Alkalilimnicola ehrlichii MLHE-1: one gene and its partner. The protein of the gene in region 2 interacts with the protein of the main gene of each other region in a pairwise test. Links are inferred from orthologs where the notes say so. Each region holds a gene or a part of one and is shown on either strand. Other genes may lie near its edges.

Region 1 (14,556 bases), 1.2 Mb from region 2 along the record:
TTCTGGTGAATGGCCCGGGCACGCTGACTTGGGCCACTTATGCTGTTGAAGGTCTGCTCGGTGGAGAGGGTCCCGACGGGTCAATCCTGCCGCCGGCCTTCCTCCCGCCGGTATTCACCCTCGATCACGCGGCCGCCGGCGGCCGATTGTTGGCGCTGGTGGCGCGCCTGGGCGCGCTCGGCCGCCTGGCGGAGCTGACGACGCAGCCACCAGAGGCGGACGGCGAAGACCACGGCCCCCACCGCGGCCAGGCCCAGCAGGGCCAGAAAGACGAAGACGCCCAGAAAGGCGGTGAAGCCGATCACTACGATCGCCCCGAGCACGCCGATCACCCGGCCGATCAGGCTGCCGGAGGGGTTGGATGTTTGCATGTAAACCTCTTGCTTGCCCCGGAGCCGGGCCCCGGCGCCCAATTTAACACCTTATTGCGGCAGGCAGAATGACGCCCGGGGGGGCATCTGGCCGCAGCCCCGGGCTCCGGGAGGTCAGACCTGGGTCTGGGCCTCCAGTTCCTCCCAACGCTCAAAGGCGCTCATCAGCCGCTCCTCCAGGGCCTCCAGTTGGGCCTGCAGGCGCGGGATATCCTCCGGGCGGTCGCGGTAGATCGCCGGGTTGGCCAGTTGCTGTTGCAGCTCGCTCTGTTCCTGCTCCAGCCGTTCGATGGTCTCGGGCAGGCTGGCCAGCTCCCGCTGGGCCTTGTAGCCCAGCTTGGCGGGCCGGCGACTGCGGCTGGTCGGGCGCTCCGGCCGCTGGGCGGCCTCGGTGCGGCGCGTTTGGCGGCCCTGCTCGGTGTCGCGCTGGGCCTGGTGGCGCAGCCAGTCGCTGTAGCCGCCGGCGTGCTCGGTGATCCGGCCCTCGCCCTCGAAGACCCAGGTGCTGGTGACCACCTGATCCATGAATTCGCGGTCGTGGCTGACCAGCAACACGGTGCCGTCATAATCGGCCAGGCGGTCCTCCAGCAGCTCCAGGGTCTCCATGTCCAGGTCGTTGGTGGGCTCGTCGAGCACCAGCAGGTTGGCCGGGCGGGTAAACAGCCGCGCCAGCAGCAGCCGGGCGCGTTCGCCACCGGAGAGGCTGTGCACCGGGCTGCGTGCCCGGTCTGGGGTGAACAGGAAGTCCTGCAAGTAGCCCAGGACGTGGGTGCGCCGGCCGCCCACCTCGATGAACTCGCGGCCGTCGGCGATGTTGTCGGCGACACTGCGCTGATCGTCCAGCGTCTCCCGAAGCTGGTCGAACCAGGCCACCTCCAGCCGGGTACCGGTGCGGATGCGGCCCGCCGTGGGCTGAACCCGCCCCAGTAGCAGGCGCAGCAGGGTGGTCTTGCCGGCGCCGTTGGGGCCCACCAGGCCAATGCGGTCGCCGCGCAGCACGGTGGTGGAGAAGTCTTGGATCAGCGGCCGGCCGTCGGGCAGGGTGAACCCGACCTGCTCGGCCTCGGCCACGAGCTTGCCCGACTGCTCCGCCGCCTGGATGTCCAGCCGGCTGGTGCCCTGACCAGTCCGGCGGGCGGCGTGCGCCTCACGCAGCGCCTGCAGGGCCCGCACCCGCCCCTGGTTGCGGGTGCGCCGGGCCTTGATGCCCTGGCGGATCCAGGCTTCCTCTTGGGCCAGGCGCTTGTCCTCCCGCGCCTGGGCCTGGGCCTCGGCGTTCAGCCGCTCATCGCGCCGGCGCAGGTAATTGTCCCAATCGCCGGGGTAGCTGTATGCCCGCCCGCGGTCCAGCTCCACGATCCGGGTGGCCACCCGGCGCAGGAAGGCGCGATCGTGGGTGACGAGGACTACCGAGGCCTCGGTGGTGGCGATCACCTCCTCCAACCGCTGGATGGCTTCCAGGTCCAAGTGGTTGGTGGGCTCATCCAGAAGCAGCAGATCGGGGTCGCGGACCAGCGCCTGGGCCAGCAGCACCTGGCGTCTCAGCCCGCCGGAGAGCTGGTCGAAGCGGGCATCGGCGGGCAGGCCCAGCCGGCTCAGGGTGGCCTCCACCCGATTGTGAAGGGCCCAGCCGCCGCGCCCCTCCAGCTCGTGCTGAATATGCTCCAGCCGGGTCATGGCTGCCTCGTCGCCCATGGCCACCTGGCGGCTGGTCTGGTGGTAACGTTCCACCAGTTCGCCCAGCTCGCCGAGCCCCTCGGCGACGACATGGTAGACGCTACCCGCCATGCGTTCGGGGATGTCCTGGGGCAGCAGGGCGACATCGAGCCGTTCCAGGCCCTCGATGCGTCCGCTGTCCGGGGTGTGTTCGCCCGCCAACAGGCGCAGCAGGGAGGACTTGCCGCAACCGTTGCGGCCGAGCAGGGCGATGCGCTCGCCGGCTTCCAGCTGCAGGCTGACGCCGTCCAGCAGCGTCGGACCGCCGAAGGCCAGGTGGATGTCGTGCAGATGCAGCAGCGCCAAGGTCGCTCCTCTTCGCTCGAGTGGGTGGCCTATTCTACATCCTTGCCCGGACGGCGTAGACCGGTCGTCGGCCAGGCTGCGACACACGGCCCGCTTTGCCCCAGCGAAGACCTGAGGTATCTTTCGCCCGCATGAACGATGACGCCAACGCCTACCACCTGACGGACCACCCCCTGCGTCGCCAGATCCACGACGAGGTCCACGCCCGGCCCTTTGAGATCCTGCGTGCGCCGATGCGGGTCTCCCACCTGGCCATGCTCTCCGGGCGCCATGGCGCGGACGCCGATCGTCAACACGTGGCCGCCCTGTGCGAGCGCTTCGGCGTGGCCCCGCCGGCGTCCGGTGCCAACCACCTGAGCGAGGACTTCGGCCCCTTCCGGCTCAAGTGGGAGCGGCGCACGGAGTTCTCCACCTACACCTTTTTCGTTCACGGGGCCTTCGACCACCCCTTCGAGAACCCGGCCATTGATCAGGTGCCGTTGGACTGGCTTGAACGGTTGCCCGGCAAGCGGCTGGTGGCGATCCATCTGGGCCTGGAGTCCGCCGATATGCCGGCGCGCAGCGTCGCCGACACCGTGGCGCTGTTCAATCGCAACACGGTGGTGGGCAGCGTGGTCTCTGACGGGGCGGCCCGCGCCTGGACCGACTTCCGCATCCACGACGACGGCTATTCGCGCATGTTGGTGCGCGACATCCGGTTGCGCGAGCGCCAGGCCGGCCGTGTGGTGCAGCGCCTGCTGGATATCGAGACTTACCGCATGATGGCCCTGCTGGCCTTCCCGGTCGCCGGGCAGGTGAGCCCGGAGCTCACGGCCCTGGAGGAGCGGCTGGCGTCGATGACCCAGCGGCTGACCGATATTCGGGCCCTGGAGGATGAGCAGGGGTTGCTGGCCGATCTCTCGTCGCTGGCCGCGAAGGTGGAGCGCATCGGCAATGCCACCCATTACCGGTTCAACGCCGCCCGGGCCTATTACGCGCTGGTGGAGCGGCGTATGGCGGAACTGCGCGAGCAGCGGATCCCGGGCATGCAGACAATAAAGGGCTTTCTGGAACGGCGCCTGGAGCCGGCCATGCGCACCTGTGAGTCGGTGGCCCGGCGCCAGGAGTCGCTGGCCCGCCGGGTGGCCCGCACCGGGGATCTGCTGCGCACCCGGGTGGACGTGGCCCTGGAGGCACAGAACCGCGACTTGCTGGACTCCATGAACCGCCGCGCCCGGCTGCAAATGCGGCTACAGGAGACGGTGGAGGGTCTGTCGGTGGTGGCCATCAGCTACTACGGCGTCTCCCTGGTCGGCTACCTGCTCGGTGCCGGCCGCGCTGCGGGGCTGGATGTCTCCGTCGATCTGCTCCGGGGCGCGGCGGTGCCGCTGGTGGTGGCCATGGTCTGGCTCGGCGTGCGCTGGGTGAAGCGGCGCGTGGTCCGGCGCAGCGAGGCCTGAGCCCCCGGCTATGGGTGCTGTCCGTCCCGACAACCCGCTGTTCCGCTACCGCGATGTGGTGGACGACTGGCCGGCCTTCGAGACGGCGGTGGCCAGTCCGCTGCCGGCGACCATCTGGGCCCACCCGGCGCGGATCACCCGCGAGGCCCTGCGCTCGCTGCTGGCTGAGGCGGGTATCGATGCCCGGCCGGTGGCCTGGCAGCCCTCGGCCCTGCGTCTGCCCGCCGGGCTGCGTCCGGGGGCGCATTGGGGGCAGGCCGCCGGGCTTTACCATGCGCAGGAGGAGGCCAGCATGGTGCCGGTGACGCTGCTGGATCCGCAGCCCGGTCACCGGGTGCTCGACCTGTGCGCCGCCCCCGGCAACAAGACCGCCCAGGCGGCACTGGCGCTGGGAAACCGTGGCACCGTGGTGGCTAACGATGTGGCCAAGGGGCGGCTGGCCGCCATCCGTCATCTGATCAAGCGGCTGGGGCTGATGAACGTCTCGGTCACCTGTCGGCCGGCACAGGACTATTCCCCCCACGCGGGCGGTTTCGACCGGGTCATCGCCGACGTGCCCTGTAGCTGCGAGGGCACGGTGCGCAAGTCCAGCCAGCCCTCCGCCCAGGCCCTGTGCGAGACCCGTGAGCGGCTTGTCGCGCGGCAGACGGCCATTCTCGACAAGGCGGTGCGGCTCTGCCGCCCGGGCGGGCGTATCGTCTACTCCACCTGCACCTTTGCCCCGGAGGAGAACGAACAGGTGGTGGATGCCCTGCTGCGCCGCTACCCGGACGAACTGCGCTTGCTGCCGGTGAGCCTGCCCGGGCTGTACTTGGCACCGGGGCTCACCGGGTGGCGGGGCCGGACCTTCCTGCCGGAGCTGGCCCAGGCGGTCCGGCTCTGGCCCCACCACAACAACACCGGGGGGTTTTTCATCGCCCTGCTGGAGCGGGTGGGCGGCGAGTGCCGCGAGGGGGCGCGGGCGGCAGAACGGCCGACGGACGGTCACTGGCTGGAGGGTATTGTCCAGCGCTACGCCATTCCCGGGTCGGCCCTGGCCGGGTTGCGGCTGGTCCACCGTGGCCGCAAATACGCCCAGCTCATTGCCGCGGACCACGAGCCGCCGGCCCGGCCGGAGCGGGTGTTCTTCGGTCTGCCGACCGTCGGGGTGCAGATGAAGCCGCCCAAACTCACCACCGCCGGGGTGATGGCGCTGGGCGCTTACGCCCGGCGCAACGTGGTGGAACTGGACGAAAGCCAGGCGCAGGCCTATACCCGCCGCCAGGTGGTGACGCTGCAACCGGGGCAGGGCATCGGGCTGGGGGAGAGCGGTTCGGTGGTGGTCCGGCGCCGGGGCTATGGGCTGGGCCTGGGCGTGGTCAGCCCGGCGGCGGAGGATGGCAGCCGGCACCTGGCCAGCCTCTACCCGCGAAGCTGGGCCGCTGAGGTGCCCTGAGCCGGCGCCGTCCGTCCGACGGAGGGGACTCGGTGCGACGGTCAGTCACGCTGCCGGCGCCAGATCCGCAGGCGGGTGACGGCGTACCACGCGAACCCGCCCAGTACGAGGGCGTGGGGTAGGGCCGCCTCCCACTCGCTGGCCGGACCGTCGGCGCGCCACTGCAGGAACAGCCAGATCACCCCGGTGATGATGAGCACCAGGGCGCCGATGATGTGGTACAGCAGGGGCTTGGGTGTCGGTTTTGGTTCCATGGGTCAGGGTCGGTGAGCGATCGGGGCGCCTGATTGTAACCGGCCGCCAGCTTTGATGCAGCGGTGCTGACCCTCCAGCGCCGGGTTGCGTCCGGCGTTTTTCCCGCAGAAAATACTCGGCTTTTCTCTCTCCGCCTGTTCGGGGGCCGCAATGTTTGCAGAGTTATTTGCTGTCATGGCCCCCGTGCTGGCCGGGGCCGGTCTGGGGTTTGCCTGGGTGCGACTGGGCCACCCCTATCCGGTGGATTTCGTCACCCGGCTGGTCTTCAATATCGGCACGCCCGCACTGGTCCTGGCCGCGGTCTCCGGGGCGGACATCGACATCAGTGCCTTCGGCCGGACGATGCTGGCAACGGCCCTCGTGGTGCTGGCGATGGGCGCGGTCACCTTCCTGATGGCCCGTTTGCTGGGTCGCGACTGGCGGGTGTTGCTGGCGCCGATGATGTACCCCAATACCGGCAACATGGGCCTGCCGGTGGTCCTCTACGCCTTCGGCGGTACCGGCTTCGCCTTCGGGATCACGGTGATGATCACCGTCACCCTGTTCCAGTTCACCCTGGGGACGATGATGGCCAGCCGCGGGAATCCGTTGCGGGCACTGCTCCGGACCCCCACGGTCTACGCCATACTCATCGTGGTTGGGTTGCTGATCACCGACAGTGAGTTGCCCCGTTGGCTGGACAACACGGTGGACCTGATCTCCGGGTTCACCGTGCCGCTCATGCTGATCACCCTGGGGGTCTCTCTGGCCAGCATTCGGGTGACCGGCCTGATGTCGGGGGTGGGCTTCAGCCTGTTGAGAATCCCGGTGGCCGCCCTGCTGGCCTGGGGGGCCGGCCTTCTGGTGGGGCTCTCGCCCCTGGCCCACGCCATCCTGGTGCTGCAGATGAGTATGCCGGTGGCGGTATTCAACTACCTGTTTGCGGTGCGCGCGGGCCGGGAGCCGGAGTACGTGGCCAGCCTGGTGTTCGTCTCCACGTTGTTGTCGTTGCTCTACCTGCCGGTGCTGCTGGCGATCCTGATGTGACCGCCGGGTGTCAGCGGTCTTCCACCGGCAGGCCGGCCGCCTTCCACTCCGGGTAACCGGCCTCCAGGCGCAGGGCCTTGACACCCCGCTCGCGCAACAGACGGACCGCGTCGTGGGAGAGCGCGCAGTAGGGGCCGCGGCAGTAGGCCACCACCTCCCGGCCCGGTGGCAGGTCGCGCAGGCGCTGCGCCAGCTCCGAGGCCGGGATATTGATGGCGCCGGGGAGGTGGCCGACGCGGTACTCCTCTTCCGGCCGCACGTCGAGCAGGGTCACCGACCCCTCCCGCAGCCGTTCCAGCAGGTCGGCGGTGGGGAGGGCCTCCAGCGCCTCGGTATCGTCGAAGTAGTCCTGGACCAGCCGCTGTACCTCGGAGAGGTTGTTTTCGGCGACGCAGCGCAGGCTGTTGACCAGGTTGACCACATCGTCGCCGGCCACCCGGTAGTGGATGTATTTGCCCTCACGGCGGGTGCGGACCAGGCCGGCGCGGCGAAGGTGCTGCAGATGCTGCGAGACAGTGGCCAGATGCAGCCCGGTGAGTTGGGTGAGGGCCTCCACCGTGCGCTCGCCCTGGGCGACGTATTCCAGCAGTTCCAGCCGGTAGGCGTGGCCCAGGGCCTTGCCGACGGTGGCAATCTGGGCGAGGAGATCGCGCTTGCGGGTGGTCTCGGGGGTGTGGCTCATGATGGTTCCTGTGTGGTGGCGGCCCGGGCCTGGGGGACCGCCCGGGCGAGCCTTGCGATAACCTCGTCGATCTCCTGTTCCGTGGTCCAGCGGCCCAGGCTGAACCGGAGTGCGCCCATGCCCACCCGCTCCGGGACCCCCATGGCGGCCAGCACCGGTGAGAGCGTGACAGAGCCGGCGTGGCAGGCGGAGCCCGTGGAGGCGGCGACACCGTCGAGCCGGTCCAGGATGGCCGCGCCTACACAGTCGGCGAAGGCGACGTTCAGGGTGTTGGGCAGACGGGCCTGAGGGTGACCGTTCAGGCAAAGGGTATCACCGAAATGGCCCTTCAGGCCCGTCCAGAGCCGGTCGCGCAGCGCCTGAACCCGAGCCATGGGGCTGAGGTCACGCGCCTTCTCGGCGGCGGTGCCCAGCCCCGTGGCGAGCAGCGCGCTCTCGGTACCGGCGCGGCGCCCCCCCTCGTGACCGGCGCCGTGGATCAGCGGCGTCAGGTCGATGCCGCGACGGACGTAGAGCGCGCCGATGCCCTTGGGGCCGTAGAACTTGTGGCCGGCGAGCGAGAGCAGATCCACGCCCATGGCCTGGACGTTGATGGGCACCTTGCCGGCCGATTGCGCCGCGTCCACGTGGAAGCGGACACCGTGGTCGCGGGCGATGCGGCCGATGGCCTCCACCGGCTGCAGGGTGCCCACCTCGTTGTTGGCGTGCATGACGCTGATCAGGCGGGTCTCGGGGGTGATGGCCGCCTGGACCGCGTCCGGGTTCACCTGCCCATATCGGTCCACGGGGAGTACGGTCAGGCTAGCACCGAGGGATTCAAGGAAACGGCAGGGGACCAGGGTGGCCGGGTGTTCCACTGCCGTGGTGATGATGTGAAATGGCCCCTCTGTGGCGTACCAGGTGCCCTTGATGGCGTGGTTGTTCGCCTCGCTGCCGCCGCTGGTGAAGACGATCTCGTCCGGCGCCGCCCCGATCAGCCGGGCCACCTGCCGGCGCGCCTGCTCCACCGCCTCACGGGCCGGACCGCCGGCCCAGTGACCGGCGGAGGGGTTGCCATAGGCCTCCTGCAGGTAGGGGGCCATGGCCTTGGCTACCTCGGGGGCGATGGGCGTGCTGGCGTTGTAGTCCAGGTAGATCGGGGTTGGTGCGCTCATGGTGACTCTGAATCAGAAAACAATGACCTTGTCCGCGTCAGCGGTGATCTGCGCCAATTCGTCCATGGTGCTGCGGCGTGGCCCGTCCATGGTGTCGTCGTCGGACATGCCGCGGGCATCCATGCAGGTGCCGCACAGCAGGACACGGCCGCGATCGCCGGCAAGCACCCGACGCAGCATACGCTCGACATTGTAGAAGCCGTCCGGTGTCTTCTGGCCGGCGTTGGCACCCACCACGGCATCGGCCATCAGGAAGACGTCGACCCGGTTGTCGTCGGCCTTTTTGAGCAGCGCGTGGGCCAGACGCAGGCCGTTGAAGACGCGCTCAGTGCCATAAGGGGGATCGTTGATCAGGATGAGGTAGTGCATGTGCTGGCTCCGATTGTCAGGCTGGGTTTCGGGGTGAATCCTTGCTGTGGATGTGTTCAATATAACAATATACGTTCTGATTGACGGTAGAGGATTCCCCGGTTAAGGTCAAACACTGGAGGCCGTGCCCGCATCGGGTTGGGTCCGATGTCTGCCAGTGGGGGTGTCGATGTCAGGGCGTCAGAGCCGGGATCATCCTGCGGGTTACGAGGCCTGGTACCACAGTCCGCGTGGCCGCTGGGTGGCGAAGCGGGAGTTCGATCTGCTCTTTCGGCTGCTGAGGCCGGCCCTGGGGAGCCGGGTTCTGGATGTCGGTTGCGGCACTGGCCACTTTACCCGGCGCTTTGCCCAGGCCGGCCTCGATCTGGTCGGGCTGGACCCGGACGGCGATGCCCTGCGCTACGCCCGCTCGCTGGATGATTCCGTGGCGTATGTCCGGGGTGATGCCCGAACCCTGCCATTCCCGGACGGGGCCTTCGCCAACTGCATCGCGATCACCAGCCTGTGCTTTGTCGAGTCCCCGGAGGTGGCGTTGGCCGAGATGGCGCGGGTGGCGCGTGAGGGGGTGGCCCTGGGGCTGCTCCACCGGCCGAGTCTGTTGCACTGGCAGAAGGCCGGGCGGGGGGGCTATCGCGGCGCGCGCTGGGATCGCGGGGTAGACCTGCGCCGCTGGTTCCAGGCACTGCCGGGCTGGCGGCTGACGGACCTCCGTTGGGGCCTCTTCTGTGCCCGCGGCCCGCGGGCACTGCGCGCCGGCACGGAGCGCATGCTGCCGGATCGGCTGCCACTCGGGGCGTTCATGGCCGCGGTGGGGCGGCCGGTATCCGACGGAAAAGCCGAGTAATGAGACGCAACGGGAGAACCCATGAACGCCTTTCAGATCCTGTCCAAGCTTACCGGTAAGCTGACTATCGCCATCCCCGCGATGATGGCGATGGGGTTCGTTTTCGGGGCCGTGGCGCCGAGCGACTGGCTGCAGGCGCTTATTCTGCCTCTCACCTTCCTGATGGTTTACCCGATGATGGTCAATCTGAAGGTGCGTTCGGTCCTGGAAGGGGTGGACGGTCGCGCCCAGGGCCTGGCGCTGCTGGTGAATTTTGGCGTCATTCCCTTCATCGCCTTTGCCATCGGGCTGCTGTTCCTGGCCGATCACCCCTATTTCGCCCTGGGGCTGCTGCTGGCGGCGCTGCTGCCGACCAGCGGCATGACCATTGCCTGGACCGGCTTTGCCAAAGGCAACGTGCCCGCCGCCATCAAGATGACGGTGATTGGCCTGCTTGTGGGCTCGGTGGCGACGCCCTTTTACGTGCAATGGCTGATGGGCGCCGAGGTGCCGGTGGACCTGCTGACGGTCTTCCGCCAGATCGCCATTATCGTGCTGCTGCCACTGGTGGCCGGGCAGATCACCCAGCACTACCTGCGCCGTCGCTACGGCCAGGAGGGCTACCAGAGGCGGTGGGCCCCGCGTTTCCCGCCGCTCTCCTCCCTGGGGGTGCTGGGTATCGTCTTCGTGGCCATGGCCCTGAAGGCCGGGGACCTGATCGCCTCTCCCGGCGACCTGCTGATTATCGCCGTGCCGGTGGTCCTGCTTTACCTGATCAACTACACCCTCAGCACCGGCATTGCCCGCGCCGTGTTGGGGCGGGGCGAGGGGATTGCGCTGGTCTACGGCACGGTGATGCGCAATCTCTCCATTGCCCTGGCATTGGCCATGAACGCCTTTGGCGAGGCAGGTGCCGATGCGGCGCTGGTGGTTGCGCTGGCCTTCATCATCCAGGTGCAGTCGGCGGCCTGGTACGTCAAACTGACGGACCGGGTGTTTGGTAGCGCACCGGAAACGGACGGGGTCGGCGAACAGGCGCGATGAATGCGGGGCCCGCCTGGCCGAATCCTTCTGGAGGGGCTGTGGGTGATTGCCGTTGTCGATTGGGATCAAGGGCGGATTGGCGTACGATTCCCTGGTAGTGTCAGGGTAAACTTGTCAATCCAGAGTCCCGGGAACAACACCTGTTCCGGCTCTGAAGGAGAGCCAATATGTCCTCCGCTTCACGCGGCGATGCCTCCGTGGCGGCCGGGCTGCCGGAGCGTGTCTCCTCCGGCGTGGCCGGCCTTGACCAGATCCTCGACGGCGGCCTGATCGCCCGTCGCGGTTACCTGCTTCGCGGTGGGCCGGGGCTGGGCAAGACCACGCTCGGCCTCAGTTTTCTCACCGCCGCCGGCGAGGGGGAGCGCACGCTCTTCATCGGCTTCCAGGAGCTGGAGGCGGAGCTCCGTGCCAACGCGGCCACCGTCGGTCTCGACACCCGCGGCATCGAGTTCCTGAGCCTGGCACCAACCGAGGAGTTCTTCGCCGGCTCCGAGACCTACGACGTCTTCGCGGCGTCCGATGTCGAGCAGGCACCGATGATCGACACCGTAGTGGAAGCGGTCGAACGGATCCAGCCGCACCGCGTGTTCATCGACTCGCTGACACACCTGCGACTCGTGTCCGCCGACCGTTACCAGTTCCGCCAACAGGTCGTGTCGCTGCTGCGGTTTCTCGTCGAGCGTGGGGCCACCGTGGTGTTCACCTCGGAGTCGTCCATGGAGAACCCGGATGACGATCTCCAGTTTCTCGCCGATGGCGTTATCAATCTGGAGGCGGGCCCATCCAGCCGCACGATTGAGGTCTCGAAACTGCGCGGCTCCGCGGCCCAGCGCGGCCGACACGAGTACCGCGTCGATAAGAGCGGCATTCATGTGTTCCCTCGCACCGTGCCGCCGACGCGACGTCTGACGGACGGGGCAGGTACGGTGCAGTTCCGCAGCGGCAATGCCGCCTTCGACGAAATGCTCCATGGTGGCCTCGAGAACGGCACCATCACGCTGATTACGGGCCCTAGTGGGATCGGCAAATCGACGGTGGCGGCCATGATCGCGGCCGCGGCCGCTCACGACGGGCATCGCGCCAGCGTGTTCCAGTTCGAGGAGGAGTTGGACGGCTATCTCCGGCGCCTGCGCGCGCTCGATGTCGATGTCGACGGACCGCTGCAATCGAGGGGCCTGGTAGTGGAGCAGATCGAGCCCTTGCGCTATCTCGCAGACGAGTTCATGGGTGATCTGCTGCAGCGTGTCGAGGACGAGGAAATCGACGTGGTCGTGATCGACAGCGTCACCGGCTTCGATATGGCGCTCAATCAGGACGAGGCCGTCCAGCGGCCGTTGCACACGCTCGCCAAGTCCCTGTCGCGCAGGGGTGTCACGGTGCTCCTGGTCAACGAGAACCATTCTTTCGGCGAGGAGTTGCAGATATCGTCGCGCGAGATCAGTCATCTGGCGGACAACGTCATCTTTTTCCGTTACGTGCATGGTGGTGATCGGCTCGAGAAACTCGTCGGCATCCTCAAGAAACGCATGTCCGATTTTGATCGCCAGCAGCGCCGGTTCGAGATCGCCCCGGGTGGCTTCCGCGTCGGGGAGCCGGCGAGCGTGGCGCCCGGCATGGCTACCCGGCGGGAGACCGAGTCGAAATGACGGCAGCGGGCAAACGAGGGGTCATCCTGATCGTGCGCCAGCCGGGCAATGCGCGGGTGCTCGCCGCGGCGGCCGAGGAAGCGGGCATGGCCGCGGCCCGTGCGCCCACGGCCGACGCGTTGCAGGCGCTCCTGAAGCAAAGGGATGGGCACTGGGTCGCGTTGGTGGATCCGACCGGTTTCGGCCAGGCTGTCTGGCCGCTGTGCCAGCAACTGCAGGACTGCCGCGTCCCCTTCGTGGTGCTGTTCGCCAGCCAGGACCGTGACGCCGGCAACCGCTCGCTGCAGTACGGCGCGGCCAGCATCCTGCGCAAGCCCGTGGCCAAGGACGCCTTGCTGAAACTGTTGCAAAGCCTGCCTCCGGGGCCGGGGTCAACGAGGGAGGATACCCATGGCCGCGGAGTCTGACTCGGGCAGCTCGGGGCCGAGGGGCCCGGCCCTCGCCGCCTGGCGGCCGGTGGCGTCGGCGGGCTCTGCCGACACAGACCAGGCCGGACGCATCCTGCTGCTGATGGAAGGGCGGGGCAATCGCCAGCAGCTGGCAAACCTGCTCTCGGCCCGTTACCGCGTGGTCCAGGTCGAGGACGGCCACCTCCCGGCCGAGGGCTTCGACCTTGCCATCGCTGACGGACCAGCGCTGCTGCGCTGGCAGGATGCCCTGTACGAGGCCAAACATGCGCAGCAGCCGGTCTTTCTGCCGGTCATGCTGGTGCTCCCGCGGGCTGACCTCCGCAGTCGGGCCGGCCGCCTGCGGTCCATCGTCGATGAGTTCGTGGTCAGCCCCATCGACCGCGCCGAGTTGCTGGAACGCTTGGAGATGCTGCTGAGGGCCCGCCACCAGGCCCTGGCCCAGCGCGACCAGTTCGTCCGCATCGTCAACTACGACCGTGCCACGCGCCTGCCCAATCGCAACCTGTTCCATGAGCAGGTACGGACCGCGATTGAAGCGGCGAAGGCAAAGGGTGAGTCGGTGCACGTCGTTGCAGTGCATACGCCGTTCACCAGGGTGCTTGAGACCTTCGGCCAGCGCGGCCTCGACCACGCCGCGGCCGCCTGTGCCGAGCGCTTCTGCCACCTGGCCGGGGACGATGTGGGACTGGCGCGGCTGGGCACGGAGCACTGGGGTGCCATGCTGTTCGACGACGCGTCACCGATGGACCGGGTATTGCCCCTCTGCACCCGTCTCAGCAAGGTGGAGCGTCATCCTATCGAGGTTGCCGGTGAGCCGATCCGCCCCCAGGTCCGTATCGGCGTCGCCAGCTACCCCGACGACGGCAGCGACGCCGAGACCGTCATCAGTGCCGCCAACATCGCCGCGACACAGGCGAACGAAGGCGAGCCGGCGTTCTTTTCGCCAAGCTGGCGCGAGGCCGTGCTGGATCACCTGCGCACTGAGGCGGCTCTCCATGACGCCCTGGAGCAGGGGCAGTTCGAACTATGGCTGCAACCCAAGCTCAGGCTTGCGGACAACCGGGTTGCCGGCGCCGAGGCCCTTATCCGTTGGCGCCTGCCATCCGGCGAGCTGGTCCCGCCCGGCCAGTTCATACCGGTTGCTGAATCCAGCGGCCTGATCCGCCGGATCACGCCCTGGATCCTCGCCACCGCCTGCCGCACCGTCGCGGGCTTGCGGGCGGACGGAGCACGCGATTTCGTGCTGGCGGTGAACGTCACACCCGCTGATGTCAGCGCTTCGGATTTCGCGGCGCGGCTGCAGGCGCTCTGCGCGGAGCATGACCTGCCGCCGCAGGCGATCGAACTCGAGCTCACCGAAACCATGCTCTGCGAGACGGGCGCCGATACCATCGGGCGCCTGCGCGCGCTGCGGGAGGTTGGGTTCGGGATCGCCATCGACGACTTCGGCACCGGTTATTCCTCGCTCGGCTACCTGCACCAGTTGCCGGTCGATACCCTCAAGATCGACAAGCAATTCATCGATGGCGTGCCGGGCGAGGCGGGCAGCGACACGGTGACACGGGCGATCATCCATCTGGCACGCGAATTCGCGCTCGAGACCGTGGCCGAGGGTATCGAGAACGAGGACCAGCTGGCGTACCTGCGGGCGGCCGGCGTGGTCTTAGGGCAGGGCTATTACATTGCCCGGCCAATGCCAGCCAATGACTTTGCCCAGTGGTTGGCAGAATGGAAATGAGGGTGGCGCCCCGGGCAGGATTCGAACCTGCGACCTGCCGCTTAGGAGGCGGCTGCTCTATCCTGCTGAGCTACCGGGGCAGGGCGCTGGCCAGGTATGATAGCACGGAAGCTTCCGCCACCCGATGATGAGCCCCTATATG
Region 2 (14,598 bases):
GTTGAGTATGTCGTGCATGGAACGGTGCAGGCGCACCGGTTCGTGTACGGCGTAGCGCAGCTCATCGGCGGGCGCGCGTTGCACGCCGGGGATGAGTTGCAAGGTCTCGAACTGCGGCCAGCTGCCGGTCTCGCCCGGCTCGGCCTTGCGGATGCGGACCCGCAGGTCGTACCAGGCGGCCTGGCCGGTGATGGGATCGGAGTTAGTGATGTCCCGTCCGCCGTTGCGCTTGGGCAGCAGCTCGGAGATCAGGTGGTTCATGAGAAACCCCTGGCGCGCCTCCGGGGCCTCGGGATCCAGTCCCCAGGCGCCGGATTGCTTGGCAATGGCATTCCAGGTCCAGACGGTGTTCTCCTGCACGCCTTCCATGAGCCGGATCTGGACCCGGATGCGGCCCAGGTGCGACTCCACCCAGACCCAGTCGTCATCGGCCAGGCCCATGCGCTCACCCTGGGCCCGGTTGATGTGCAGCCGGTTATAGGCCTGCAGTTGACGAAGCCAGGCGTTCTGGCTGTCCCAGGAGTGGTACATGAACATGGGGCGCTGGTTGACCGCGTGGAAGGGGTAGGCCTCGCCGTCGCAACGGGTCTCCTCCAGCGGGGTGTAGTGGAAGGGCAGCGGATCGAAGTAGCTGCTCAGGCGCTGACGGTCCTCCGGGTCAGTGGGACAAGGGCCGTCGTAGAGCCCCTGGCCCGCGAGCCGGAACCGCTGCAGGGTCTCGGAGTAGAGTTCGAAGACGATGGGATCGGCGCTGCCGTTGAGGCCGGCATCGCGGGCCCACTCCAGGTAGCCCTTGTTGGCGAACTTGTAGAACTGGTGGGAGAGCGGCAGCTCGTACTTGTAGAAGCAGCCATTCTCCTTGTAGCGCGTCCACTGGTCCGGATTGGGTTCACCGCGCAGGTCCTGGTCCCCCTCCTTGCCGCGCCAGCCGGCGAGAAAGCCCACGCCGGGTGCCTTCTCGAAGCGGGTGATGAAGTCGAGATAGCCGCTGTACTTGGGGCTGCCGTCCTCGTTGGTGAACGCCGGCAGCCCGAGCCGGCCGGCCAGGTCGATCATCACCTCCTGCCAGGGGCGCACGTCGCGGTCCGGCTCCACCACCGGCTGGCGGATCGCGTCCGCGGGCCCGTCCGGCTCGGAGATGGGCCGGTCGAGCATGGAGATTACGTCGTGGCGCTCCAGATAGGTGGTGTCAGGCAGGACCAGGTCGGCGTACTGCACGGTCTCCGAGTGGAAGGCGTCCACCACCACCAGGAAGGGGATCTTGTACTCCCCGTTGCCGTTCTTCTCGCGCAGCATCTTCAGCACGCCGGAGGTGTTCATGGTGGAGTTCCAGGCCATGTTGGCCATGAACAGCATCAGCGTGTCGATGGGGTAGGGGTCGCCCTTCACGGCATTGGTGATCACCATGTGCATCATGCCGTGGTTGGCCAGGGGCGCCTCCCAGGAGTAGGCCTTGTCCAGGCGCAGCGGGTTGCCCTGGTCGTCGATCAGTAGATCCTCCGGGGCCTTGGGGAAGCCCAGCGGCGGGCCGGCCAGCGGTTCCCCCGGCGCCGTCGGTCGCGCGGGTTTGATGGGCGGTGGCACCGGCTTGGGGTAGGGCGGTTTGGCCCGATGCCCCCCGGGTACATCCACCGAGCCGAGCAGGATCTGCAGCAGGTGGATGGCCCGGCAGGCCTGAAAACCGTTGGAGTGCGCGGAGATCCCGCGCATCGCGTGCATGGAGACCGGGCGCCCGATGATGCGGTCGTGCTTACGACCCGCCCAGTCGGTCCATTCGCATTCGATCTCGATGCTCTCTTTGAAGGCCACGTGGGCCAGTTCCAGCGCCAGGCGCTCGATGGTGTCGGCGCTCACCCCGCAGACCTCGGCGGCGCGCTCCGGGCTGTAGTCCTCGCTCAGGTAGCGTTCCGCCATCAGGCTCATCACGGTCTTCACCGGGCGGCCATCGGGCGCCTGGTAGTCGCCGAACAGGGCGGGGGCGATGTCGGGTTGGGTGGCGTCGACGAACGCCTCGCGCTCCAGGTCCCAGCTCAGTGGCTTGTCGTTCTCGTCGCGCAGCAGCAGCCCGTGGCCCGGCTCGCCGGGGGTCTGCACCACCAGGTGGTGGGCGTTGGTGTAGCGGATCAGGTATTCCCAGTCGAACTGCTCCTCGCGCAACAGCACGTGGATCATCGCCATGGCGAGCATGCCATCGGTGCCGGGGCGGATGGGCACCCATTCATCCGCGACCGCCTGGTAGCCGGTGCGGACCGGATTGATGGCGACGAAGCGGCCGCCGCGGCCCTTGAGCTTGCCGATGCCGATCTTGAAGGGATTGGAGCCGTGGTCCTCGGCCACCCCCCAAAGCATCAGGTACTTGGTGCGCTCCCAGTCCGGATCGCCGAACTCCCAGAAGGCATGGCCCATGGTGTAGAGCCCGGCGGCGGCCATGTTGACCGAGCAGAACCCGCCGTGGGCGGCCCAGTTGACCGTGCCGAATTGGGCTGCCCAGAGGCCGGTCAATGCCTGCATCTGGTCGCGGCCGGTGAAGTAGGCGAGCTTCTTCGGGTCCGTGCGCCGGATCTCGGCGAGCCGCTGTGCGAGCACGTCCAGCGCCTTGTCCCAGGAGACCTCTTCGAAATCGCCCTTGCCGCGTTCGCTGCCCGGCTTGCGCATCAGCGGCTTGCTGAGCTTGGCCGGGGAGTACTGCTTCATGATGCCGGCATTGCCCTTGGCGCAAAGGGCACCCCGGTTGACCGGGTGGTCGGGGTTGCCCTGGATGAAGCGGACCTGGCCCTCCTCCAGCGTCACCTTGATGCCGCAGCGGCAGGCGCACATGTAGCAGGTGGTGGTCTTGACCTCCTGGCGGTCATGGGGCTCGAACTCGGGCAGCCGGGGACCGGCCGCCTGCGATGCCGCGGTGGTGCTCATGGACAACTCCTGACGGGAATGGTGTTACGGGATCGGTTCGTCGCGCGGGTGGCGGGCAGCGGGGCCGGCGGGCCGGCCCCGCCGCGGTCTAACCCCAGATATCCTTGGGGAAATTGCGATACCAACTCTCGGTGAAGGCGGCTTCGCGCCGCCGATACGTCTGTGACGCATCGATGGGCGAGACGCCCCCGGCGATGTTGTCGAGGGCGACCCCGGCCGGTGCGTCGGGATCCTCCTTGAGCTTGTAGACGGCGTTGACCGACACCGAGTGGTCCGGCGTGACCAGGCTGTAGCAGGCATTGGCGAACCGCGGGTCGGCCTCCGGCTCCATGCCGTTCAGGTAGGCCGCGATGGCCAGGGCGGTGACCTTGGCCTGGGAGTTGGCCGAGTAGCCGGACTTCGGCATGGCCGCCGCGATGGAGGCATCACCAATGACGTGGATGTTCGGAATGACCGTGGACTCGAAGGTGCGCCGGTCCACCGGACACCAGTCACCGCCGTCGGTGAGCCCCGCCTCAATCGCGATACGGCCTGCCCTCTGGGCGGGAATGATATTGGCCACGTCCGGTTCGAAGTCGTCGAAGGGGGTGTGGACGGTCATGTTGTCCGCATCGACCCGGGTGACACCGCCGGCGGAGTCGGACTCCGGCACCCATTCAATGATGTCCGAGTAGTACATCTCCCAGCCCTGCTCGAACAGACCCTGCTTGGAGAAGGCGTTCTTGCTGTCGAGGATGAGCAGTTTGGAGCCGGGCTTGTGCGCCTTGAGGTAGTGGGCGATCAGCGAGGCCCGCTCATAGGGCCCGGGTGGGCAGCGGTAGGGGTTCGGCGGCGGCGCCAGCACCACCAGCCCGCCCTCGGGCATGGCGCGGATCTGATCGCGCAGCCGAGTGGTCTGGTCGCCGGCGATCCAGGCGTGGGGCATGGTCTCAGCGGCTGCCTCGCTATAACCCTCGATGGCGTCGTACTTCAGCTCGATGCCCGGCGAGACCACCAGGCGGTCGTATTCGAAGGTTTCGCCACCCTCGGTGCGGACGGTCTGCGCCTCGCCGTCGATGGCGGTGGCCTTGTCGATGACTACGTTGATGCCGAGCGCTCGCAGGCCGTCGTAGCCGTGGGCGATGTCATCCAGGTCGCGCAGGCTGGCGATCACCGTGTTGCTAACGTAGCAGGTGTGGTGGACCGGCTTGGCCTCGATGAGGGTGACCTCGGTGCCGGGTGAGGCGCGCTTGATGTAACGGGCGGCGGTGGCGCCACCGGTGCCGCCGCCGATGATCACCACCCGTCCGTTGCTGCTGGCCCGGGCGCCGCCGCTGGTCAGCAGGCCGGTAGCCGGGAGACCGGCGACCAGCCCGGAGGAGCCGGCGAGTTTCAGAAAATCCCTACGATTAAGCTGTGACATGGTGCCTCCTTGGTCGATCCCGCCGGGTTACTCGAAGAGCTCCGGATCCTGCTGACTGACATAGAAATGCACCAGGGCGTCGATGTTCTCCAAAATCTCCTCGGTGGAGTAGCCCTGGGCGATCTCCATGAACTGCGAACGCTTGCCCTCGGTGAAGGGGCGTCCGAACTGGAGGTAATCGACCAGTGTGTAGCGCAGGTGGGGGGCCCATTGGCCGGCAATGATGGGCAGGTCGTCCTCGCCAACGGTGCCGTTGGCGGTGTGGCAGCTGGCACAGCTCTGCTCGTGCAGCTCCGCGCCGCGGCGGGCCAGATCGGTGTCGTAGTCCTGTTGGGCGGGGACATAATCAACGGCGGCGTAGTACTCCGCCATCGCGCGGATCTCAGCGTCGGTATAGCCCTCCCCCACCCGGTTCATGACCGAGCCGGGCGCATCGCCCGTGTGGTACTTGCGCATCACGTAGATGAAGTATTCTTCGGGCTGGCCGGCGATGGTGGGGATGGTGGGGCCATGGCTGACGCCGTCGGTGCCGTGACAGCCGCTGCAGGTGTTGGCCAGCATTTTTCCGGAGGGCGTGGTGACCTCCGCGACCGCCCAGCCGGTGGCAAGCAGCCCGCCGGCGAGCGCCAGGGTGGCCAGAGTGGCCCTTAAGCCTTTGTGTTGCATCTTCACTCTCCTCCAAGCCCGGCATGGTGGCGATGCGGGCCCGAACTTCGGCTTTTTAAATCGTTATATCGTTCTTTGTGGCAGGGCGAAGTATTAGCCCTTTTTCTTTATTAGGAACGTGAATTTGCCGCCTTCCTCGCCGTTCTCCAGCAGTTCGTGGCCGGTTTGTTTGGCGAAGGAATCGAAGTCTTTCACTGAACCGGGGTCCGTGGCGATGATGCGCAGGGTCTGGCCGCCCTCCATTTTGGCCAGTTGTTTCTTGGCCTGCAGAATGGGCAGGGGGCAGTTGAGACCGCTAGCGTCGAGTTCCTGATCAATACTCATGGTTTCCATGCCTCTCTCGCTGTGATGATGACGGGTTGTGGGGTCAATGGCGCTGCCATTGCTGGGCGCTATCGGTGCTCCCGGCCCGGCCGTCCTGGTACCCGGCCTCGTAGGCCGCGGTGACGCGTTGCTCCTCCCGCGGGGGATTGTGGAGATACCCCCCGACCCAGCCCTGGAGGTATTCCGGGTCCACGCCGCGCTCCTCGAGCTGGGTGATGGTCTTGTAGTAGGTCTGATCCATGGGCCCTCCCAGTCATGCGGATTGATGCTCAGGTGGGAGCATCGCCAGTCTGCGCCAGAGCGACAATCCGTCTGATGGGAGGGGGGTGGGGTGGGGCCTATCCCAAAGGGGATAGGGCACGATCGATCCGCCCGGGCGCGCGGTCGGAATACCAAGCGAAAAAATCAGAGAAATGAGATATGACGCAAGAAACGGTTGCGAACCAAGGATTCGCTTGGCCAGACCTTTGCCAATGGAATAACCTTATTGTATTTTTGAATGTAAGAAGCCCCGAAGAGGGCTCACAGCAGTGAATCGCGGCTGCGATGCCCCGGCATCAGGACGACGCGGTTCACCACTATAACGACAACGCCCCCGGGCGGTTGAGGAAGCGTCAGGCCCCTCGGTAACAAGGCCCTGACTGGAGGAGTGCAATGGGTAACGTGAATGCGCCCGCATGGTTCCATTCCGCGGCTCGGTCGATGGTGCCTATGGGAAAACGCCTGCCCGTCTCGCTCGTGGAGGTGCCGGCGGAGAGCAACGCGGTTCCGCCGCATGACCGGGCGGGCCCTGAGAACGACGAGATCGTGGCCCTGCGCGAGCGTGCGCGGGCCATGGAAGTGCTGTATACGCTGAGCACCTCCAGCGAACGCTGTGATGATCTGGAAACCCTGCTCAGTGGAGCGCTGGAGCAATTGATGCGCGCCACCGGGGCCACTGCCGGCGTGGTCCGCCGTATGGACGCAGAGGGCACGCTGCGCCTGGTGGCCGCCCGTGGCGTCGGCGACGACTACCCCGAAAACGACTGTGGGGTCCGGCCGGAGGACTGCGCCTGTGGTGAGGCCGCCCTCCGCGGATGTCTGATCTCCAACCCCGGTATGAAGGGTTGCCGCCATAAGCGCTACCAGCGCCCCATCGGGCACGAGGACCTGCACCTGCTGGCGGTGCCGTTGACCGCTGACGACCGCCGCCTGGGCGTGTTCAGCCTGTTCCTCGAGCCGGTCATGCTGCAGCAGTGGCAGCAGCTCAATCTGCACCGCATGCTGCAGATGGCCGGCGAGCACCTCGGGCTGGCGATGGAGCGCATCCGGCGCGAGAGCGAGGCCCGCCTGCAATCGCTGGAGCAGGAGCGCAGCCAGATCACCCACGAACTCCACGATTGCCTCGCCCAGCGGTTGGCGGCGTTGGGCCTGGAGGTGCGCAACCTGGAGGCCAGCCACGGCGGTGGACGGGCGCCGGGCGGGCTGCGTGCCGGCCTGCGCCATGTGCGGCGCGGCCTGGACCAGGCCTATGGCGAACTGCGTCAACTCATGGGGCAATTCCGTATCGCCCTGGAGGGGGGTGGCCTGGAGCCCGCGCTCAAACGGCTGGTGCACCGTTTCCAGCGCGATAGCGGCATCCGGGTGCTGCTCAGCCATGACTGGCCGCGGGGACGGCTCAGTCCCGACCAAGAGTTCCAGGTCCTGCGTATCGTGCAGGAGGCGCTGAACAATGTCAGGAACCACAGCGGCGCCCGCCATGTTCAGGTGGCCTTGCACCGGATTGGCTGCGACATGGAGCTGGTGGTGGAGGACGACGGGCGCGGTTTCGCCGATTCGCCGCCGGATCACCGTGACGGTGACGACGGCCACCACTTGGGCCTGGGCGTGATGCGCGACCGCGCCGACGCCATCGGCGGCCATCTGGAGATCCAAAGCGAACTGGGGGAGGGGACCCGGATCGCCGTCTATCTGCCTTCCTGCGGCCGTTGCCCCGGTCGGGAGGAACGGGGCTGATGCGGCTCCTGCTGGTGGATGATCACACCCTTTTGCGGGTGGCGCTGGGCGACATGCTCAGCCAGCATGGGTATCAGGTGGAACACGCAGGCACCGAGATCGAGGCCCTCAGTGCGCTGGCCAAGAGCCCTCCCGACGTGGTGCTGCTGGATCTGCGTATGCCGGGCTCCGGCGGGCTGGAGGTGCTCAAGCGCATTCGCAGCCGGGATTCGGAATTGCCGGTGGTGATGCTCACCTCGAGCGACGAGGAGCGTGATCTGCTGCAGGCCCTGCAGGCCGGCGCCAACGGCTACCTGGTCAAGGACGCGGAACCGGCGGAACTGATCCAGGGGCTGGAAAAGGTCCTGGCCGGTCAGACCGCCGTCGCCAGCCGTCTGACCGATACCCTGGTCCAGATGATGGCAGGCGGTCGCAGCCAGCGGGAGGGTGCCGAGGCGTCCCGTCCGCCGGACCCCTTCGCTGCACTGACGCCCCGCGAGCGGGAGATTCTCATGCACGTGGCCCGGGCCGAGAGCAACAAGGTCATTGCGCGTGAACTCGGGGTTTCGGATGGCACGGTCAAGCTTCACATCAAGTCCATTCTGCGCAAGCTGGGCGTGAAATCGCGGGTCGAAGCGGCGGTCAAGGCGGTGGACCTGGGGCTGACCCGCCGCGAAAAGGGTTAGTCATCTTCCAAAAGCTGGGGCCCTCAGGACGGCCCTGTCACGCCGCCCGCAGGCGCATGCCATGACCCGTGTCAGCGTTCGGCGGCGCTGTCCGCGATGCCGGCTTCACCCGCGGGCTCCGGGTTCAGGGGGCAGCGCGCGGGATCAAACCCGGGTACATCCATCCGTTGATAAATCGCCGCCAGGGCGTGGCGTTCGTTGCGGTAGATATTCTCGTCGCCAATTACCTCCTTCAGCCCCGTCCGTTCCAGCAGTTCCTGGAGAGGCAGCTTCAGACCGGCCAGGACCAGGGTGCTGCCGCTGGCGTGGAGGTTCTCCGCCAGTTTGTGCAGGGTCTCCTCGCCCGAGGCGTCGATCTGGTTGATGCCGTTGGCCACCACGAGGACGAAGCGCGCTTCCGGGTGTCGGGCCCGGGCATCGAGGATGGCGTCCTCGAAGTAGCCCACGTTGGCGAAATAGAGATCCCCGTCGAAGCGTACGGCGGCGATGTAGGGGCTGCGGGGCAGGTCGAAGTACTCGGCATCGCGCAGGGTGCCGTCGGGGTGGCGTGCGAGCAGCACCACCCGTGGCTTCATGGTCCGTAACAGATAGAGCACGATGGCCAGCCCCGCGCCGAGCAGGATGCCGTAATCCAGGTGGGGGGCAAAGATCAGGGTGGCGCTGAAGGTGACCACGGCCGCGATCCCATCGTCGCGTTTGGCCTGCCAGGCGTGGCGCACCGCCTTCACGTTCACCAGGCCCAGTACCGCCATCATGATGATGGCCGCGAGCACCGCCAGCGGCAGGTGGTAGAGCAGGGGGGTGAGGAAGAGCAGGGTGAGCGCCACCAGCAACCCGGTGATGACCGAGGACAGCCCGGTCCGGGCACCGGCGTTGTAGTTGACGGCTGAGCGGGAGAAGGAACCGCTGACCGGAAAGGCGCTGGAGAAGCTGCCCACCAGATTGCCCAGCCCCTGCCCGATCAACTCCTGGTTGGGATCGATACGGTCGCGGGTCCGGGTGGCGATGGCCTTGGCGATGGAGATCGCCTCCATGAAGGCGACCAGGGCGATGACCAGTGCCGTGGTCATCAGCGTGGTGACCGTGGTGACGCCGAGTTCCGGGATCCCCAGGGTGGGTAAGCCCTCCGGGATGCCGCCCACCACCGCGCCGCCCATGCCCTCGAAATCCAGCCATAGGCTGACCGGCGTGAGTACGGCGACGGCCAGCAACACCCCGGGGATCCGCGGCAGCCAGCGCTTGCACCCCACCATCATGGCGATGGCCGCCAGTCCCATCAGTACGGTTGGCCCGTGGGCCTGGGGCACCCGTTGCAACAGGTCGAGCACCCCCAGCAGGAAACTGCCGCTGCGGTCCATCGACAGCCCCAGCAGGCTACCCAGTTGGGAGAGCACAATCACGATGGCGGCGGCGTTGGTGAACCCGATGATGACCGGGTGGGAGATGAAGTTCACCAGGGTGCCGAGTCGGAAGGCGCCGAGCAGGAGTTGGATCACCCCGACCATGAAGGCCAGGGCGATGGCCAGGGTGATGAACTCGCCGCTGCCCGCTTCCGCCAACGGGGCCAGCGCCGCGGCCGTCAGCAGCGCCACCACGGCCACCGGCCCGGTGGCCAGTTGCGGTGACGAGCCCCAGAGGGCGGCCACGATCACCGGCAGGAAGGCGGCATACAGCCCGTAGTAGGGCGGCATGCCGGCCAGGGTGGCGTAGGCCATGGACTGTGGTACCAGGACCAGCGCCACCGTGACGCCGGCCAACAGGTCGGCCTTGAGCGTGTCGGCGGTGGGCCGGGGCCAGGCCAGGAAGGGTAGGAGCCGTTTCAGCATGCCTCTGCCTTGGCGCCGATCAGAGCGCTTCGAGCTTGCGCAGGGAGCCGGGCAACAGCTTCATGTCCACCAGGCCGGTGATCAGCGCCTTGGCAAAGGTCGCCTCCTCATCGTATAGCATCTTGTAGTACTGGATTTTCATGGTCAGTGCACTGCCCAGTATGATCGAGCCCAGGGTAAAGAAGCCACTGAGGGCGAGGGTCGACAGCCCGGTGACACCCTGGCCGATGGTGCAGCCCATGGCCATCACGCCGCCGAAACCCATCAAGGCCGCGCCGACCAAATGGTTGAGCACGTCGCGGCCATTGACGAACCACTCGACCCGGAAGCTCCGGCTGAGCAGCGCCCAGAGCAGGGAGCCGAGTATCACCCCGCTGACGGAGACCACGCCGAAGGTCAGATAGGCATTGTCGGCGCCACGGGCCAAATAATTGATCGTCTGCGCGATGGGGCCAATGAAGGTGAAGGACTGGGTGTTCACCCCGCCGGCGCTGGCAGGGCGGAAGGCCTCCTCCCCGTCGGTGACGAAATCCCACTCCTGGACGTAGCCGGGCAGCGAATGCTCGTCGCCCCAGCTATCCTGCAGTCGAATGTTGTCGGTAACCAGCCAGGCCAGGGCAATGCAAAGGCCGATCACGACGCCGGCCACGATGTTGTCGCGGTTGCTTCGGAACTCCGCGGAGCGGAATATCCACCAGCCGACGCCGGCCACCAGGGCGAGGCCGATCATCAACCGGACGCCGGTGGCGTTGTCCGGCCCGGCGAGCACGTGCCCAACGTCCTGGGCTACGGAAAACTCGATCGCCAACGGCGAGCTCCACCACCAGACCAGCAGGCCGCGCAGGTTGTGCTCGGTGCCGGGGATGGGGTTGATGGTGTAGTAGGCGACGATCCCCAGCACCACCATGACCAGAATGGATTTGATGTTGCCGCCACCAACGCGGATGAGCGTCTTGTTGCCACAGCCGCTGGCCAGGGTCATGCCGATACCGAAGATCAGCCCCCCGAGGATGTACTCCACCACGGGAAACTGCGCCCGGCGGTAGGGGGGTTGGGTGCTGCTCAGGTCGATCAGGCCGGCGGCCTCGAAGAGAATGACCCCCAACATGGCCACCAGGATGGCCAGGAACCAGGCCCGCATCCGGCCCCAGTCCTGCATGTTGACCACGTCGGAGACCGCCCCCATGGTGCAGAAGTTGGTCTTATTAACCACCGCACCGAGTATCACTGCAAGGACGAACACGGCGGCGAAATAGGCCGTCAACGCCGTGTTGAAGCTTTCGAAGATCATCGAACTCCTCCGCGTGGTTTTTGTTCCCGGTCAGGATTGTCCGCCGGCCTGTCGGGCGGCGGTGGTGTATGGCCCCGGGGCCTGGCCCCGGCTATGGGCGACGACGAACTCGACAAAGCGGGTCGCCCAGGGGGTGCGCTGGCCGTGGCGCAGGTGCGCGTAGGCCGCCAGGGTGTTGCGATGGACGATCCCGTCATGGCCATTGCCCAACCCGTTGCCGCGCAGCACCCGGTAGGCATAGCGCAGCCCGTCCGGGGCCGTGAGCAACCGCGAGTAATGAAACTCATGGGCCGGGGCCGGCTGGGCGTCGGCCAGTGGATTGAAGGGGCCCTCGCCGGTGGCCTGGATCTGCATATAACCGCGTCCCTGGGGTCGTCGCTCCATCACCAGGTCCACCGGGAGGGCGTTACACATGGCGTACCGTGCGCAGCCGACGCTCAGGCTGCGCGAGAGGTACATGAGGCCGCCGCATTCGGCGTAGATCGGCATGCCCCGTTCACTGGCCTGGCGGATCGCTTCCCGCATCCCGCGGTTGGCGGACAGGGTCGGGGCGTGGCGCTCAGGGAAGCCGCCGCCGATAAACAGCCCGTCCACCGCCGGCAGATCCCGGTCACGCAGGGCGTTAAAGAACACCAGTTCGGCCCCCGCCTGTTGCAGGGCCTCCAGGTCCCCCGGGTAGTAGAAGCCGAAGGCGGCGTCCCTGGGGACGCCGATGCGGACCCGGGCGGCAGGCGGTTCGGTGGTGGGGAAGCCGGCCAGCGGCAGGGGTTCGGTGCCGCAGGCCTGGGCCAGTGCCGGCAGGTCGCAGTTCTGAGCGACGGCCTCCGCCAAGCGGTTGACGGCGGGCAGCGCGTCGGCGCTCTCATGGGCCGGCACCAGGCCGAGATAGGGTTCTTCGATCGCCAGGCTGCGGTCCTCGCCCACCGCCCCCAGCACCGGAATGTCGGTGTGCCGGGCCATGGCCTGGTGCAGCTTGGCCTCGTGGCGGCTGCCGCCGGTGCGGTTGAGGATGACACCGGCGATCCGCGGGCAGCCGGGCATTTGCTGCTGGCCCAGCACCAGCGGGGCGACGCCCCGGGTCATCCCCCGGGTGTCCAGTACCAGTACCACCGGCAGGTCCAGCAGCCGGGCCAGCGCGGCATTGCTGTCGCTGCCGGCGGGATCGACGCCGTCGTGCAGCCCTTTGGTCCCCTCCACCAGCACCACATCGCTGTTCGCGGCACGCCGGTGCAGCGTGCTGAGAATCTCCTCCCGGGTCATGGTGTGGAAGTCGAGGCCGTGGCAGGGCCGTCCGGCCGCCAGGCTCAGCCACCCTGGATCGATGTAGTCCGGCCCTTTCTTGAACGGCTGCACCCGGCAGCCACGCCGGCGCAGGGCCGCCGCCAGACCGATGGCCACGGCCGTCTTGCCCGATGACTTGTGGGTGGCACTCAGCAGTAGCCGGACCATGGCAGCGTCCTCCCGTTCAGGCCGGCACCGGCCGGCGGGCCCAGAGCCGTGCCGCCTCGTCGAAGGCGGCCTGGGGTTTGTCGTGTTGGTTCATGGCCAGCAGAGCGAGACCCGTGGTCCCGATCACTGCCGACTCGGCGTAGCGGTCCTCCAGGTCCCCCTCCCAAACGCGCATCAGTTGCTCGGCTTCCGGCATCACCAGTCCCTTGCGGCCCTGGCGCTCCATCCACGGCCCCAGGGTGATCTCCGAGGGGAGGGGGAGCCCCGACGTGCGGAGTTTGCAGACGGTGTCCGGCATGAACTCCGCCTCCCCGCCGTCACCCTTGACCACCAGCATCTGCTCGCCCAGGGTCTCGGCAGCCGCCAGGTGCACCTGCAGATAGCCGGGGTGGAAGATGCCGTGCAGGCTGGCCGGGGCGTTCGCCGGGTTGAGCAGGCGGGCCAGGGTATGGATGGGCGAGCGCAGGCCCAGCACCGGGCGCAGGTTGATCAACGCCTCCATACGGGGGGAGAGCACTTCGAGCGGGAGGTAGGCGAAGTGGTGCTGATCGAGGGCCCGTCCGGCCTCCTCCCAACTGTTGCAGCGGGGCAGGTCCAGCAGGTCGAGCACGGTCTCGGCATAGAGCCGTCCCGGGGTATGGACCGAGGAGCCGTGCATCAGGATCCGGTAGCCCTGCTGCGACAGGAGCTTCGCCGCCAGCAGGTACCAGGGCAGGCGGCGCTTTTTGCCGGCATAGCTGGGCCAGTCCAGGTCCACCGCCAGCGGTTGATGAGGGCGTTGCAGCCGTGCCCGGGCGGCGCGGGCAAAGCCCGCCATCTCCTCACCCGTCTCCCCCTTGACCCGCAACAGCATGAGAAAGGCGCCCAGTTGCATGGGCTGGACGGCGTCGTCCAGGATCGCCCCCATGGCCGCCTCGGCCTCCTCCTGGCTGAGCGAGCGGCTGCTCTGGGGACCCTTGCCCAGGGTGCGGATGACGGTGGCAAAGGGGTGTTCCGGTGGCAGGGACTTGGTCATGATGCAACCCTCGTTTCAGGCGGTGTCCTGTTGGGTGATGGCCGTCTGTGGCGCAGCTTCACTGTCCGGCTCGCGGGTGGCGGCCTCGGCCTCGCGGCGCTCTTCGGCCTCGCCGGGCAGTGCGTCGGGGACGATGGGCAGGACCCGGGTGGCGAGACAGACCAGCAGCGTCGCCAGGGCGATGCCCCCTATGCCGAGCACGACCTCCGGCAGGGTGGGGGCGTAGTGGGTGACCTGGCCGTCGAAGAAGGTGCTGGACACCGTCATGCCGGGGAACAGCGCCAAGGGATAGGCCTGGGCGCCGATGATGGTGACGTACAGGTGTGCCAGCCCGCCCAGCAACACCAGGCCAGCGGCGGCCACCAACCGCATCGGGGCGCCGGCGCCCGGGCCGGTCAGCAGCAGGAAGAGTGGTAGCACCGCCCCCAGCAGGATCTGGACGCCCCAGAAGAGGGCCGGGTAGACCCCGCCCTCCAACAACAGGAAACGCAGGACGCCGTGGCGGTCCGGCATGTAGGCGTGGGTGACCAGGTAGATGGCCAGCAGGTAGACGGTAGCGAGAATAAACAGCACCTGCAGGCGGCCCAATCCCCTGAGCAGCTCTTGCGGCAGCCGGCGGTTCTGTACCCGAAGGAGGCCGCTGGCCACCAGGATGAAGGCGGCGGTGCCGTAACTCAGGGATGCGGCGATGAACAGCGGGGCGAGTAGGGCGGTGTCGAAGGCGCTGCGGGCCACCAGGAAGCCGAAGATCGAGCCGGTGCCGGTGGTGAGCACGATGCGCCAGGCGAAGGCCACAGTGCCCGCGGCGTTGGCATGGCGGTTCATCCGCCGCTCCATCTGGAACCACAGGTACACCGCCACCACGACAAAGAAGCCGGTGTACAGGAAGATGTTCCAGGCGAAGATGGACTGCAGGTTGTAGTGGGTCATGGCCACGATCAGCCGGTCCGGTCGGCCGAGGTCCAGGACCAGCACCGCCAGCCCCCCGGCCAGCAGGGCCATGGCCAGCACGCCGGAAAGGCGCGAGAGCGGTTTGTACTCGCTGCGGCCGAACA

The links.
Region 1: the proteins of MLG_RS08540 (region 2) and MLG_RS03215 interact in binary tests that used the Escherichia coli proteins (3 or more experiments, as listed by UniProt). The link is inferred for Alkalilimnicola ehrlichii MLHE-1 from one-to-one orthologs.

What each region holds. Positions count from the first base shown.
Region 1 is NC_008340.1:666,491-681,046, forward strand. What follows is about bases 6,306-9,179. They hold MLG_RS03215 (cysteine desulfurase family protein), read right to left. Parts: upstream 8,385-9,179; coding sequence 7,227-8,384; downstream 6,306-7,226. Other genes in these bases: MLG_RS03205 (AEC family transporter), read left to right, coding at 6,306-6,548; MLG_RS03210 (ArsR/SmtB family transcription factor), read right to left, coding at 6,559-7,230; MLG_RS03220 (DsrE/DsrF/TusD sulfur relay family protein), read right to left, coding at 8,397-8,753; MLG_RS03225 (class I SAM-dependent methyltransferase), read left to right, coding at 8,923-9,179. Outside these bases: MLG_RS03180 (hypothetical protein), read right to left, coding at 81-371; MLG_RS03185 (ATP-binding cassette domain-containing protein), read right to left, coding at 486-2,393; MLG_RS03190 (DUF3422 family protein), read left to right, coding at 2,525-3,832; MLG_RS03195 (RsmB/NOP family class I SAM-dependent RNA methyltransferase), read left to right, coding at 3,843-5,267; MLG_RS03200 (hypothetical protein), read right to left, coding at 5,309-5,521; more of MLG_RS03205, read left to right, coding at 5,673-6,305; more of MLG_RS03225, read left to right, coding at 9,180-9,597; MLG_RS03230 (arsenic resistance protein), read left to right, coding at 9,619-10,620; MLG_RS03235 (DUF3939 domain-containing protein), read left to right, coding at 10,788-12,266; MLG_RS03240 (response regulator), read left to right, coding at 12,263-12,673; MLG_RS03245 (putative bifunctional diguanylate cyclase/phosphodiesterase), read left to right, coding at 12,657-14,414; MLG_RS03255 (Crp/Fnr family transcriptional regulator), read left to right, coding at 14,554-14,556. UniProt on the Escherichia coli protein: Master enzyme that delivers sulfur to a number of partners involved in Fe-S cluster assembly, tRNA modification or cofactor biosynthesis. Catalyzes the removal of elemental sulfur from cysteine to produce alanine.
Region 2 is NC_008340.1:1,903,814-1,918,411, reverse strand. What follows is about bases 3,688-6,603. They hold MLG_RS08540 (sulfurtransferase TusA family protein), read right to left. Parts: upstream 5,303-6,603; coding sequence 5,072-5,302; downstream 3,688-5,071. Other genes in these bases: MLG_RS08530 (GAF domain-containing sensor histidine kinase), read left to right, coding at 6,014-6,603; MLG_RS08535 (Alvin_2107 family globule sulfur oxidation protein), read right to left, coding at 5,346-5,543; MLG_RS08545 (c-type cytochrome), read right to left, coding at 4,340-4,978; MLG_RS08550 (NAD(P)/FAD-dependent oxidoreductase), read right to left, coding at 3,688-4,312. In the rest of the region: MLG_RS08555 (molybdopterin oxidoreductase family protein), read right to left, coding at 1-2,910; more of MLG_RS08550, read right to left, coding at 2,999-3,687; more of MLG_RS08530, read left to right, coding at 6,604-7,297; MLG_RS08525 (response regulator), read left to right, coding at 7,297-7,962; MLG_RS08520 (SulP family inorganic anion transporter), read right to left, coding at 8,034-9,788; MLG_RS08515 (YeeE/YedE family protein), read right to left, coding at 9,808-11,079; MLG_RS08510 (cobyrinate a,c-diamide synthase), read right to left, coding at 11,110-12,528; MLG_RS08505 (glycosyl transferase family protein), read right to left, coding at 12,545-13,543; nrfD (NrfD/PsrC family molybdoenzyme membrane anchor subunit), read right to left, coding at 13,559-14,598. UniProt on the Escherichia coli protein: Sulfur carrier protein involved in sulfur trafficking in the cell. Part of a sulfur-relay system required for 2-thiolation during synthesis of 2-thiouridine of the modified wobble base 5-methylaminomethyl-2-thiouridine (mnm(5)s(2)U) in tRNA.